DNA from 2 places in the Lysinibacillus sp. UBA5990 genome. Region 1 is predicted to be linked to the other one. Evidence: riboswitches for the same ligand, from Rfam matches in the RefSeq annotation. Region 1 holds a riboswitch; the other holds the start of a gene.

Region 1 (6,755 bases):
TCTAAAAAAAAATATGATAGATTAATTGGTATTATAAATTCGAAGGGAGGGCGAAGTAATTGGAAACTGTTTGTGCGAAAGGTTTAACTGAATCAGAGGTAAAATCTTACAATCTTTGTGGGGATTTGCTGGCTAAGGGAGAAGTGTGCCCTTTTTTAAGCAAATTTCATATCGATACAGATTCCGGTGCTTTTTGCCTTCTTTATTTCTAACAGATTGATGCCCAATTAAATGGGATGAATAGATTGCTAGACGCCGGTACGTAACGGCGTTTTTTTGTTTAATTGTAAAATTTAACATGCCCTATTGATTATAGGGATGTTTGTAAGGTGCCGTTTATGACGGCGCCTTTTTTTGTGTTTGAAAGGAGTGAAAAGTGATGTGTAACCTTATATGTCCATTTATTTCTTGAGCAATTAGCTTAGTAGTAATGGATAAAATAAATAAGGAGATTGAAAAAATGATACTTCAATTAAATGGAATTAGTAAGAGCTACTTGGGAGATCCGATTCTTTCAAAGATATCAATGAAATTGGAACGTGGCGATCGGATTGGACTTATAGGTGTAAATGGAGCAGGAAAATCAACACTACTAAAGATCATTACAGGGGATCTTTCTTATGATGAAGGCGACATTTTTATAGGGAAGGGAATTAAACTAGGTTATTTGCGACAAGATAGTGGGTTACAGCCAGACCATACGATTTGGACAGAAATGCTTGGCGCATTTACTGAGCTTCAAGAGGCTGAAAAGGAACTTCGAGAGCTGGAAATGCAGATGGGTGAGCCTTCCTGCATAAATGACCCTGAAAAGCTGGAACAAGTTATGAAGAAATATGCGAGCAAATCAGATTGGTTTTCACAGCAAGGTGGCTATGATGTCGAGGCAAAAATAAATAGTATGTTAAATGGAATGGGCTTTGGGAGTACGCCGACAAACACACTTGTCGCATCATTAAGTGGCGGACAGAAAACTAGACTGGCACTTGCTAAAATTTTATTAGAGCAGCCGGATTTGTTGCTGTTAGATGAACCGACTAACCATTTAGATTTTGCGACTTTAAACTGGCTTGAAAGCTATTTACGTGGCTATCAGGGGGCTATTCTTGTTATTTCTCATGATCGTTATTTTTTAGATGCCCTTGTCAATGAAATTTATGAGATTGAACGTACCCATGGAACAAAATACAGCGGTAACTACTCTAAGTATGTGGAAAGCAAGGCGAAAAATCGCGAATTAATGGAAAAGAAATATACAATGCAGCAGCAGCAAATCGTCAAAATGGAGAATTATATTGAGCGGAATATTGCGATGGCTACTTCCTCAAAAAGCGCCAAGAATAAAAGGAAGCAGCTTGAACGAATAAGTCGTCTTGAAAAGCCTCGCAAGGATCTAAAACACGCACAAATGGCATTTGCTACAGATAAGAAATCACATAAAGAAGTGTTGAAGGTAAAAGATGTAGTGCTCTCCTATCAGCTAGAAGATAGCAGGAAAACATTAGTGCAAGATATTGAGTTTTCCTTGTATAGAGGCGATCGGGTTGCATTAGTAGGTCCCAATGGTGTTGGGAAATCAACCCTATTAAAGGCGTTATTACATGAATTGACACCGGACCGTGGCGTTATCGCATGGGGGAATGGTGTGACAATAGGCTATTATGATCAGGAGCAAGAGACATTACATCCTAATAATACGGTATTACAAGAGGTTTGGAGTACTTTCCCTTCAATGGAAGAGGCAAAAATACGATCAGTACTCGGTAATTTTTTATTTACGAAAGAGGATGTATTTAAAAAGATAGCCTCCCTTAGCGGTGGGGAAAAAGCACGTGTAGCATTAGCAAAGCTTATTTTGCAAAAAGCCAATGTACTTATAATGGACGAGCCGACCAATCATCTTGATTTATTGAGCAAGGAAGTATTGGAGGAGGCGCTATTGCAGTTTGATGGCACCTTATTATACATTTCTCATGATCGTTATTTTCTTAATAAGCTAGCCAATAAATTGCTTGAATTATCACCAACTGGGATGACGGCCTTTTCGGGAAATTATGATGATTATGTGCAAAAAATAAGCCATTAAAGGATTTAGGGGCCACCTCTATAGCAAGAGGTGGCCCCTTTTTTTAAAAATTACAGACAGAAGTATAGATAATATAATTAAATAGTGTTATCGTAAGAACTAGCTAAATAAAATGATCCTTCGGGGTAGGGTGAAATTCCCAATCGGCGGTGATGAAGTCATTCAAAGTCCGTGAGCGCAAGCTGATTTGGTGCAAATCCAAAACCGACAGTAATAGTCTGGATGGGAGAAGGGTATAAGTGCGAGCTTTTTAAATTCAATGTAATTTAGAAGGTCTATTTGACTATGCATTTATGACACTGCTTCCCGCGAATATGTTGGGAAGTTTTTTTATTTAGCCAATCAATTGAATAGAAGATGTTCTTCGGGGTAGGGTGAAATTCCCAATCGGCGGTGATGAAGAAATTCAAAGTCCGTGAGCGCAAGCTGATTTGGTGCAAATCCAAAACCGACAGTGATAGTCTGGATGGGAGAAGAACAAATAAGATCATAGTCTATGGAAAAAATGAATATCCAAGTAGGCTTATTTATTGATGTCTTATACTCCCAAAACCCCTTTGTCAAAGGGGTTTTTCGTTTTATATAAGCTTTAGAAGGGAGACGGATAGAAACCCAAAAGCGATGGATAGAAGCTACGAAAGATCAGTGTGAAAGTAGGTGAAGAAATGTTTACAGGTATTGTAGAGGATATTGGCACTATTAAAGCCTTGCAAAGCAATAAGAACAGTATGAAAATTACGGTTCAATCATCTAAAGTTGCTGAAGATGTAGGGTTAGGGGACAGTATAGCAGTCAATGGTGTTTGTTTAACGGTGACCCATTTTACGGATGAAGAGCTTACGATGGATGTTATGCCTGAAACCGTCAAAGCTACAAATTTACATCAGCTGACAATAGGTGATCGGGTTAATTTGGAGCGTGCCATGCCTGCTAACGGGCGATTTGGGGGGCATTTTGTTGCTGGTCATATAGATGGCATTGGGAAGATTTTACGAAAGCGTCCAGTGGCCAACGCGGTTTATATTGATATCGAATTGTCTGAGGAACTAACAAGCTTCTGTATTCCAAAAGGCTCCATAACGATTGATGGCACAAGCTTAACAATCTTTCAGGTTGAAACGAATCAAGTCACTATTTCACTGATTCCTCATACTTATAAGGAAACGATTTTAGGTATGAAAAAAATGGGCGCATTCGTCAATATTGAAACAGATTTAGTCGGTAAATATATTTTAAACGTCTTGAAAGATGGGCAAGGCAAGTCAATGATAACAAGAGATTATTTGGCACGACACGGTTTTTAAGATCACATAATGAGGAGATGAAAAATAGTGCTACATGCAATTGAAGATGCCATAGAGGATTTAAAACAAGGGAAAGTGATCGTCGTAGTGGATGATGAAGATCGGGAAAATGAGGGGGATCTTCTGGCGCTTGCTGAATTTATCACTCCGGAAACGATAAACTTTATGGCGACTTATGGAAAAGGTCTAATTTGTACACCGATTTCGCAGGAGCTAGCATATAAATTAGATCTGCACCCAATGGTTCAGCATAATACGGATAACCATCAAACTTCATTTACCGTAAGTATCGACCATATGGACACAACAACGGGGATTAGTGCCTTTGAGCGAGCTTTCACCATACAAAAGATGCTGGAGTCTCAGGCAAAAAAAACTGATTTTCGTCGACCAGGACACATTTTTCCACTAATCGCAAAGGATAATGGTGTCTTAGAGCGAAGAGGCCATACGGAGGCGAGCATTGATTTAGCCAAGCTTTGTCACAGTATTCCTGCTGGAGTAATTTGTGAAATTATGGGAGACGATGGTCACATGATGCGCTTTGATGAATTGACAAAGTATGCAGCACATCATGGATTAAAAATGATTTCTATTGAGGCGTTAGCCGCTTATCGTAGTCAATCATTTACAACAAACTAAAAACGAAGGAGATATAAAAAATGGGTCAAACGTTTGAAGCACAATTAATTGGGACGGATTTAAAAATTGCAGTAGTCGTAGGTCGATTCAATGAGTTTATTACAAGTAAATTATTAGATGGTGCAATGGATGGGTTAAAACGACACGGTGTAGATGAAGCTTCCATTGATGTTGCATGGGTGCCAGGAGCTTTTGAGGTGCCTTTCATTGCGAAACAATTAGCAGAGACAAAGAAATATGACGCCATTATTGGTTTAGGTACTGTTATTCGTGGTTCTACGACACATTATGACTATGTATGTAATGAGTCTGCCAAAGGTATTGCGAATGTTTCCTTAACAACCAATGTGCCAGTTATTTTCGGTATTGTTACAACAGAAAATATTGAACAGGCGATTGAGCGTGCGGGAACAAAATCGGGTAATAAAGGCTATGACTCCGCGATCTCGGCAATTGAGATGGCTAATCTACAAAAAATGATTGGCTAAAGACATCCTGAATAGATTATAACAGTATTTGTTTCTTGAATAATTTTTATGTCCATGGGAAAAATATGCCTAAGTATATTTATTACATGTCGAAGTTTTCATAAATGTACTAAACTTGAGCAGGCTCAGTAGGAGATGAGAAGTATTTCAATGGAACAAATGATGAATTTGAAAATGTTGAAATCACTATTTCAACGCTCTGCTGATGTGATATTCCAACAGTATAAATTTCAGCAACATACGGTCCATATGATAACCTGTGATGCCATGATAGACGAAGAACTCCTTCAAACAGTTGTGGTCGAACGTGTCCAATCCTTATTTAATAGTGGTTCTGATGAGACGTTAGAGGAGCTAATTGAACAGCATCTTCACGTTCCCTATTTACAAAAGGTCACTAAAAAGGAGGATATGATTACAAGAGTCTACAAGGGCCATGTCTTATTATATTTTGAGGAAGATCACTTGATTTATTCCAGTGATATTTCAAATAGACCTAATCGTGAGCCGGGGGAAACAACGCTTGAGCTAGTTGTAAAGGGACCAAGAGATGATTTTATTGAAGATATATTTATTAATATTGCTTTATTAAGAAAACGTTTACCTACAAATTCATTTAGTGTAGAAACATTAGAAATCGGTCAACGCTCTAAAACAACAGTAGCCGTTTTATATATGGAAGACATTGTGAATTTGAATATGCTAGAACAAATCCGATTACAATTACAAAAAATTGATACAGATATTGTCGTCAATGGTGATTTGCTAATGGAGGCAATTGAACAAACGGCAAAAGTTCTCCCTAGACACGATTATACGGGAAGACCAGATTTTGCTCTTCAAGCATTAATGAGGGGACGAATATTAATAATGATCGATGGCGTTTCCTATGCCATGATTATTCCCGCTAATATTATGCTGCTCTTTAAAACATCTGAGGACAATGAATATCCGATCATTGTCAGTTCAATGGAACGGGTGCTCCGAATATTTGGGATACTGATCAGTATGTTACTTCCTGGTTTTTGGCTAGCCGTAACAACTTATCATCAAGAGCAGCTCCCATATCTTCTACTTGCGACAGTGGTTGAATCTAGAACGGGATTACCATTTCCGACGATACTAGAAATAATGATGATGCTATTTATGTTTGAAATGTTCCGCGAGGCAAACTTACGCTTGCCTAGTGCCATCAGTGGCTCAATCAGTGTTGTTGGAGGGTTAATTATTGGAGATGCTGCGATTAAAGCTGGTGTGACAAGCCCTTCGATGATTGTTATCATTGCAATTTCAAGCATTGCTGCATTTACACTGGTCAATCAAGCCTTTGTGACCGCAATGAGTATTTTTCGGTTAATCATCATTTTATTTTCAGCCTTTTTGGGTCTATTTGGATTTTTTATTTCAGTATTTTTCATTATCATTTATGCAGCAAATATGCGTGTCCTAGGTGTGCCCTATATTAATTTTAGTGCAGATTTCGAAAAGGGTAATATTGGAAAATCTTTACTACGTTTATCGCCGAAGGGCTATAGTCTACGTCCTTCCTTCCTAAAACCACAGGACAGGACAAGAACTGCTAATAATAAATCAAAAAAAGATCAGGGTGTATGACCATTACCAGACATCAGACTGTAGACAAGCTCAAAAAAATTAGAGATTGTCTACAGTCTTTTTTACATTAAATTGCCACTATGGGAGGGGAGCTGTTTCTCTCCTTTTTCCGTAGGAGCTGTTACCCCTAGTACCAATCAACTTTTAAGAAACCTTAGGCTGAACTTCTATTTCTACGCATGTGAAAGAGAAGAAGAACAACAAACGCCATTGAGAGTTATCTTCTCAATGGCGTTTGTATCAAGCTCTCTACATTTTGTGCTATTTAAAAGGAATATGGACGATGGCAGTCGTTTCAAGGTGTTTCGATGATTCAATCGAAATATCTCCATGATATTTATGGACAATTTCTTTCACAATAAATAGTCCTTGCCCTCGAATTTTACCATTTTCATGCTTTTTCGTAGAGAATCCTTGTTTAAAGATTTGGTTTGCGTCTACAATATTCGGTCCTGTATTGGTAATTTTAAATTCATATTGTCCTTCATCAGCTCGACAACAAATCATAATTTTACGTTGCCCCTCAGGCAATTCATTCGCAGCATCAATCGCATTGTCAATTAAGTTCGATAGAATCTTGATTAAATCGGTCGTTTTAATTTTATTAAAATCGCCCTGAGA
Region 2 (6,755 bases), 250 kb from region 1:
TTGACGAGGCAGAAAATGGTGAACAAGCGATCGAAAAATCTTTAGAAAAAGAATATCACTGTATTTTACTTGATATTATGATGCCTGAAAAAGATGGGCTAGAAGTGTGTGCAGAAATTCGTGAACGCGCTGCAACTCCTATTATTTTATTAACTGCTAAAGGCGAGGAAGCTAATCGTGTTCAAGGCTTCGAGCTAGGAGCAGATGATTATATTGTAAAACCATTTAGTCCTCGTGAGGTAGTGTTACGTGTGAAGGCCATTTTACGTCGTTCACAGGCATTCTCACCAACGACAAATGCATCCTCTTCAAAAGATTTAGTGGTGTTCCAGCATTTGATGATCGATCATGATGCACACCGTGTAACGGCAGAGGGCATTGAGGTGAATTTAACACCAAAAGAGTATGAATTACTTTACTTCTTAGCGAAATCGCCAGACAAAGTATTTGACCGTGAACAACTACTAAAAGAGGTTTGGCATTACGATTTCTTTGGTGATTTACGTACAGTTGACACACACGTAAAGCGTTTACGTGAAAAGCTCAACCGTGTTTCTGAAAACGCTGCTAAAATGATTGTGACGGTTTGGGGCGTTGGTTACAAATTTGAGGTTGTCAATGAATAGAATATGGAATAGTGTTGTCGGGAAGCTATGGGTAACCATATTGCTTCTCGTTTCATTTGTATTATTTGTTTTCACGGTATTAATGCTTGAATTTCTTCAAAACTACCATATGCAGCAAGCGGAAATATCTTTACGTCAAACCGCTGCCACTGTGGCAAGTATAGTGGATGACAATGAAACAGCTGAATCGACTTCGGAATTATTAAAAGATATTTTACCTAAAGGCACCAACGCACTAATCGCAATCAGCCATGTAGAGGTATCCTTTGCTATGCAAGAGGGACTCAATAAAAAGGAAATTCAAGATACTATTTTGGCAAATAAATCTTTCCGTGAAGTTTTTCAATCAGATGAACCAATTACTAAAGAAATGATGATGCCCTCCTCTACAGATCAAGAGAAAATGGAATCTTACGTTGTACTTGGTTTCCCATTAAATGTAGAGAATGCTGTACATGGAGCAGTTTTCATCTATCAAAGCCCCGATGCCCTACATAAAACGTCCAAGGAAACGACGAAAATTGTCTTTTTGGCAGCTTTCATAGCATTTGTCTTGACTACATTTTTTGCGTTCTTCTTGTCTTCACGTATTACTTCACCACTTAGAAAAATGCGTGAGCTGGCATTTGAAATTGCAAAAGGGAATTTTGAAGCGAAAATGCCTACGACTCAAAATGATGAAATTGGACAGCTGGCAGTTGCTTTCAATCAAATGGGTCGTCAATTAAAGCATAATTTAGAGGTCATCAATCAAGAGAATGAACAGTTATCCAATATTTTGACATCCATGACAGATGCAGTGATCACATTTAATCGCGACCGTACAATATTATTAAGTAATCCACCAGCGGAACGTCTGATGCAAAAATGGTTTGTAAACAAAGGCTCACAAAGTGCTAAGCCAATACCGCCAGAGCTGTATCATATGCTGGACCATGTACTAATGTTTGAGGATAAGCTAGAAGAGGAAATTGAAATGGACGGTAATTACTATACGTTTACAATTAGTCCTCTTTATAGTGGAGAAATCATTCGTGGTGCAGTCGCTGTTATTCGTGATATGACTGAACAACATCGCCTAGAAAAACTTCGATCCGATTTTATTGCGAACGTCTCTCATGAATTGCGGACTCCAATCGCCATGCTTCAAGGCTACTCTGAAGCATTGATGGATGATGATTTTATTCAAGATCAGGAAGAACGTAATGAAATAACTAAAATTATTTATGATGAATCCAAACGAATGGGTCGCCTTGTCACGGATTTATTAGATTTAGCACGCATGGAATCGGGACATATGACGCTCTATAAAGATGAATTACCAATTAATTCTACATTCGAACGTATTACTCACAAATTTGCACAGGTTGCAAAAGAAAAGCATATTCGTCTACTATTTGATAGTGAATTTAATGACGATGCGATGATTAATATAGATGAGGATCGCATTGAGCAAGTACTCACAAATTTAGTCGACAATGCACTAAGACATACGGACGAGGGATCTGTCACAGTAAAAGTGGAGCAGGAGCCAACATTCGCTAAAATTTCTGTTCAAGATACAGGACATGGCATTCCTCAAGATGATTTACCTTATGTCTTTGAACGCTTTTATAAAGCAGATAAGGCACGTACTCGATCTAAGGGGGGTACGGGACTTGGCTTAGCCATTGCACGAAATATTATAAAGGCACACTCAGGAAATATTATGGTAGATAGTGTGCTTAAGGAAGGTACTACCTTCACATTTTATTTACCATTCGATTAATAACATGGTTTGTTATTAGTTGACTGTAACTTCTGCGAATGTAAGACGACAAATAATATAGAACGGGGGTGGAGTGCATTGAATGACTCCGTGTTCCATCGACTATACGATGCCTATCATCAAGACGTGTTCCAGTTTCTAATTTATCTAGTAAAAAACCGTACACTTGCTGAGGATTTAGCGCATGAAGTTTATGTAAGAGTATTGCGCTCATATGATCAATTTGCAGGCAATAGTAGTGAGAAAACATGGCTTTTTGCAATAGCCAAAAATGTTGCGATTGATCATTTTAGAAAGCAAGCTGTGCGTCAGAAGCATTCGCTTGATTTCTTTGACTGGGAAACGGAACAGCTCCATTCAAACACACCATCACCGGAGGAAATGCTACAGGCCAGTGATGAATTTATGCAAGTAGAGTCAGCATTAGAAAACTGTACTGGCGATCAAAAAATGGTCATTATTATGCGCTATTTCCAGGATTTATCGATTGCAGAAACGGCGCAAATACTTGATTGGACAGAAGCGAAGGTAAAAACAACCCAGCATCGAGCCATTAAATTTTTAAGGCAACAGCTACAGCCGATCAGAGAACAGGAGGCGAAACGGCAATGACACATAAGCCATTTGATGATGAGCAGCTTGAACATGTACTGAACAATGCCCCTAAGCTTTCTGACCACCGTTCGAAAGAAGATATATTAAATCGGTTAATGGCGGATGCTCGCTTGCAAGATAATATCCACCTTCAAGAAGCTATGCAAGAACCTATAGATGATGAACCATCTCAACAGGAAGATGCTATTATTAAAAAGCCTGCGACAAAATCAAAAGTACGTAATATGCAGATTTATATGAGTGTAGCCGCAGTTTTTGTGCTAACAATACTAGTTAGCACAATATTGAAGAACAACCAAGGTGAGCAAAAAGATCAAGCGAGTATTCCTGAAACGGCACAGTATTCTACGATGCAAGAGGATTCAGCAGCAAAGGAAGCGGCAACGCAGGATGAAGTGCTGGATTCCAAAAGTATTGTCGCCGAACATGAGCGCATTTTATCTTTACGTACATCTGTCTATGAGGAGGATGTAAAAGATGCTGTCGTATTCCGTATTGGTTTGGCAGGGCGTGATGCGGAAAGTGTTCCTATGACGTATGTGATACCAAATGAACGTGTGGCTACTGATTTTGGAGAAGAGAAGCCTTCTACCCTACGGATGTATGAAAAGTATGCTCCTCAAATTGACGAGGAGGCTAAAGGATTTACAGAGTATCATCCTTATAAAGGAGAGCTGAAGGAAAAGGAAGATAAGCTCATCCATGTCTTGCCAAAAGAGAATGACTATGATGTTGCCTCTGCTACAGTGAATGAATATAAAGGCACAATGGAAGATACATTCTCGAACTCTGAATATACCGAAGTAGAAATCCAAAATGAAGATGGAACCCTATATGAGTTTTCTCAAGAAGGTGAGCCAAGTCAAGCAATGTCATTAACGAATGCAAAGAACTTTAATTATTACTTGTACCATGATACCAATGGTGCAGAATATTTATCACCAGATTTCCGTCAATCTTTTGAGACAGTCACAGAGGCACTTACAATGATGAAAAATAAAAATGATGATGTCTATACATCCGTAGTGCCTGAAAATGTAACATACACAGTCACTGAACAAGCAGAAGGTGTAGTTGTTACTTTTGATATTCCACTTGATTTAACATCTATGGAACCAATACAAGCAACTCAATTAATTGAGGCCATGATGTTAACTGCTGCTAGCTTTAATCAACAGCTACTTTTAGATAATGTTGTGCAAGAAAGCTGGGAAGGGTTTGATTTGAAGGGTTATTTACCAAAGCCAGTGGGACCGAATAAACAGTTTTTACCATAGTCGAAGGAAGAAAAAAACAAGAGAGGCATTCCTGCATGGCGGGAGTGCCTTTTCTATTTATAAAGCATAGCAATTTAATCGGATTTTTTTGAGCAGAACTATTTACTTTTACTTAGTAATTCTTTATAGTAAAGCTGTAGAATAAAATAATATGATTCATCTTCGGGGCAGGGTGAAAATCCCGACCGGCGGTAATAGAGTCATAAATCGCTAGTGAATACATTCATTAGCTCGTTTGATTTATGTTAAACTCTTCAGCCCGCGACCTGTGCGAATTTTCGCATGGCTGACTTGGTGAAATTCCAAGGCCGACAGTTAAAGTCTGGATGGGAGAAGATGAAGGTACGATCGTCATTCATTGTCATGAAATGAACTATGACCGAGCGCTTTTTTGTATGGCTTATCAAACAGTGCTCAAAAATAGTAAATGAGGACGCTTATTCGTTATGCCTTTCTCCCTTATGCTTTATTAAACGCATAAGGGTTTTTTCATGAAACAATTGAAAGATCGTCACCTTTCTTCTTGCGAGATTGAATCAGCAAAGAGGAGAGAGTTTTCTATGAAGAAAAATGTCAAACTTCAATCGTTTATTACGATTGGTATGCTGAGCAGTATTTCGTTTTTATTAATGCTTTTTAATTTCCCAATTCCGCCATTCCCAGCATTTTTGGAAGTGGACTTCAGTGATATGCCTGCCTTACTTGCAGCAATCACGATGGGACCTGTAGCTGGTATTTTAGTAGAATTGTTTAAAAATGTGTTGGATTGGATTTTCTCAGGCACTCCAACAGGCGTTCCGGTAGGGCATATGGCTAATTTTGTAACAGGTATTTTATTTATCTTGCCAGTAAGCTTTATTTTTAATCGCTTTAAAACAATCGCTGGTCTTGTTGGAGGTTTAGCAATGGGAACAGTTGTGATGGCAGTAGGAATGAGTGTTTTAAACTATGCTGTATTTTTACCAATGTACACTTACTTCTTAGGGATGGAGCCTGTTGTAGGTGATTCACTTTATAAAATGATTGTCGCTGGTATTTTACCATTTAATATTGTCAAAGGTATTTTATTAACGGGAATTATGGCGTTATTATTTACGACGATGCGTAAATGGATTGACCGCCAGCGTTCTATGTATATAACAAAATAAATTGTACTAAACCTCGAGGGATCAACTCGAGGTTTTTTTATGGGGTGGAATGTAGAAAGAAAAATAGAAAAAGGTAATGGGTAGTCAAATTAACACTAGTTCTTTTTTAGTAAAACCTAGTCGAAAGCTATATTTTCATGTAAAATTAGAGAAGAGTTTAGAAAGTTTGAGGAGTTTGAAGAGATGAGTGGAAAAAAAGGACAGTGGTCTAGTAAGTTAGGATTTATTTTAGCATCAGCAGGTGCTGCAATTGGACTAGGAGCGATTTGGAAGCTCCCGTATGTAACTGGGCAAAGTGGCGGTGGCGCGTTTTTCTTAATCTTTGTACTGTTTACATTGTTAATTGGGCTCCCAATGCTATTATCTGAGTATATTTTAGGACGAGGTACACAGTCAGAGGCAATCACTGCCTATAAAAAAATTGCTCCTACGAAAAAAGGATGGGCATGGATTGGCCGCATGGGTGTTCTCGGATGTTTTTTATTACTAACATTTTATAGCGTTGTCGGGGGCTGGATTTTTATTTATAGCGGGCTAGGAGTAGCGGGTGCTGTCATTGATCCGGCTATTGATCCTGGAGAACTATTTGGAAAAATAATTGGTACACCGTGGATTACACTTGTAGGTTTGGCTTTGTTTACATTAGCAAACGTACTTGTAATTTCATTAGGTGTTCAAAATGGTATTGAAAAGGCGAATAAATGGATGATGCCATTGCTCTTTATTATGTTCATTGTCCTAGTGATACGTGCTGTCACATTAGATGGCGCCATGGAAGGGGTAAAATTCTTTTTATGGCCTGATTTCTCGAATATTACCGGAAAAGCTTTATTAGAAGCTTTAGGGCAATCATTCTTTGGATTAGCAGTTGGATTTTCTTGTCTTGTTACATATAGTTCCTACCTCAAAAAAGATGTGAGTCTACCGAATTCAGCAGGCTCCGTGGTTATGCTGACGGTACTTGTTTCATTTTTAGCTGGACTAGCTATTTTCCCGGTTGTATTTGCTTTTGATTTAGAGCCGGCAGCTGGGCCGGGCTTGTTATTTATGGTGCTACCGACAGCATTTAGCCAAATGCCATTTGGGGAAGTATTTTTAGCGATGTTTTTATTATTATTCTTATTTGCCACATTAACGTCCTCGTTTAGTTTATACGAAATTATTGTTGCGGCATTTATGGAAAATAGTCAGAAGTCTCGCTTGGTATGGACTTCATGTCTTGGTGTAGTCGTCTTTCTTGCGGCCATTCCAGCATCTCTTTCCTCTAGCCTGCTAGCGGATGTATCCGTTTTTGGAAAGAATATTTTTGATGCAACTGACT

Evidence for each region. Region 1 has a riboswitch for FMN ahead of ribE (riboflavin synthase). Riboswitches for the same ligand answer to the same signal wherever they lie in the genome.
Region 2: it holds a riboswitch for FMN, as region 1 does, so the genes downstream of both, B3D94_RS14085 (ECF transporter S component) here and ribE (riboflavin synthase) in region 1, are expected to answer to the same signal.

What each region holds. Positions count from the first base shown of each region.
Region 1 covers NZ_DJAY01000015.1:572,629-579,383, forward strand. Annotated here, with positions in the region: gene B3D94_RS15295 (ABC-F family ATP-binding cassette domain-containing protein) at 461-2,086, shown strand; FMN riboswitch at 2,199-2,324, shown strand; FMN riboswitch at 2,443-2,568, shown strand; gene ribE (riboflavin synthase) at 2,752-3,390, shown strand; partial or broken gene ribB (3,4-dihydroxy-2-butanone-4-phosphate synthase) at 3,418-4,008, shown strand; gene ribE (6,7-dimethyl-8-ribityllumazine synthase) at 4,053-4,520, shown strand; gene B3D94_RS15315 (spore germination protein) at 4,671-6,134, shown strand; gene B3D94_RS15320 (ATP-binding protein) at 6,396-6,755, opposite strand, start outside.
Region 2 covers NZ_DJAY01000015.1:317,983-324,737, forward strand. Annotated here, with positions in the region: gene B3D94_RS14065 (response regulator transcription factor) at 1-626, shown strand, start outside; gene B3D94_RS14070 (ATP-binding protein) at 619-2,394, shown strand; gene sigX (RNA polymerase sigma factor SigX) at 2,473-3,006, shown strand; gene B3D94_RS14080 (RNA polymerase subunit sigma) at 3,003-4,286, shown strand; FMN riboswitch at 4,441-4,628, shown strand; gene B3D94_RS14085 (ECF transporter S component) at 4,847-5,434, shown strand; gene B3D94_RS14090 (sodium-dependent transporter) at 5,618-6,755, shown strand, end outside.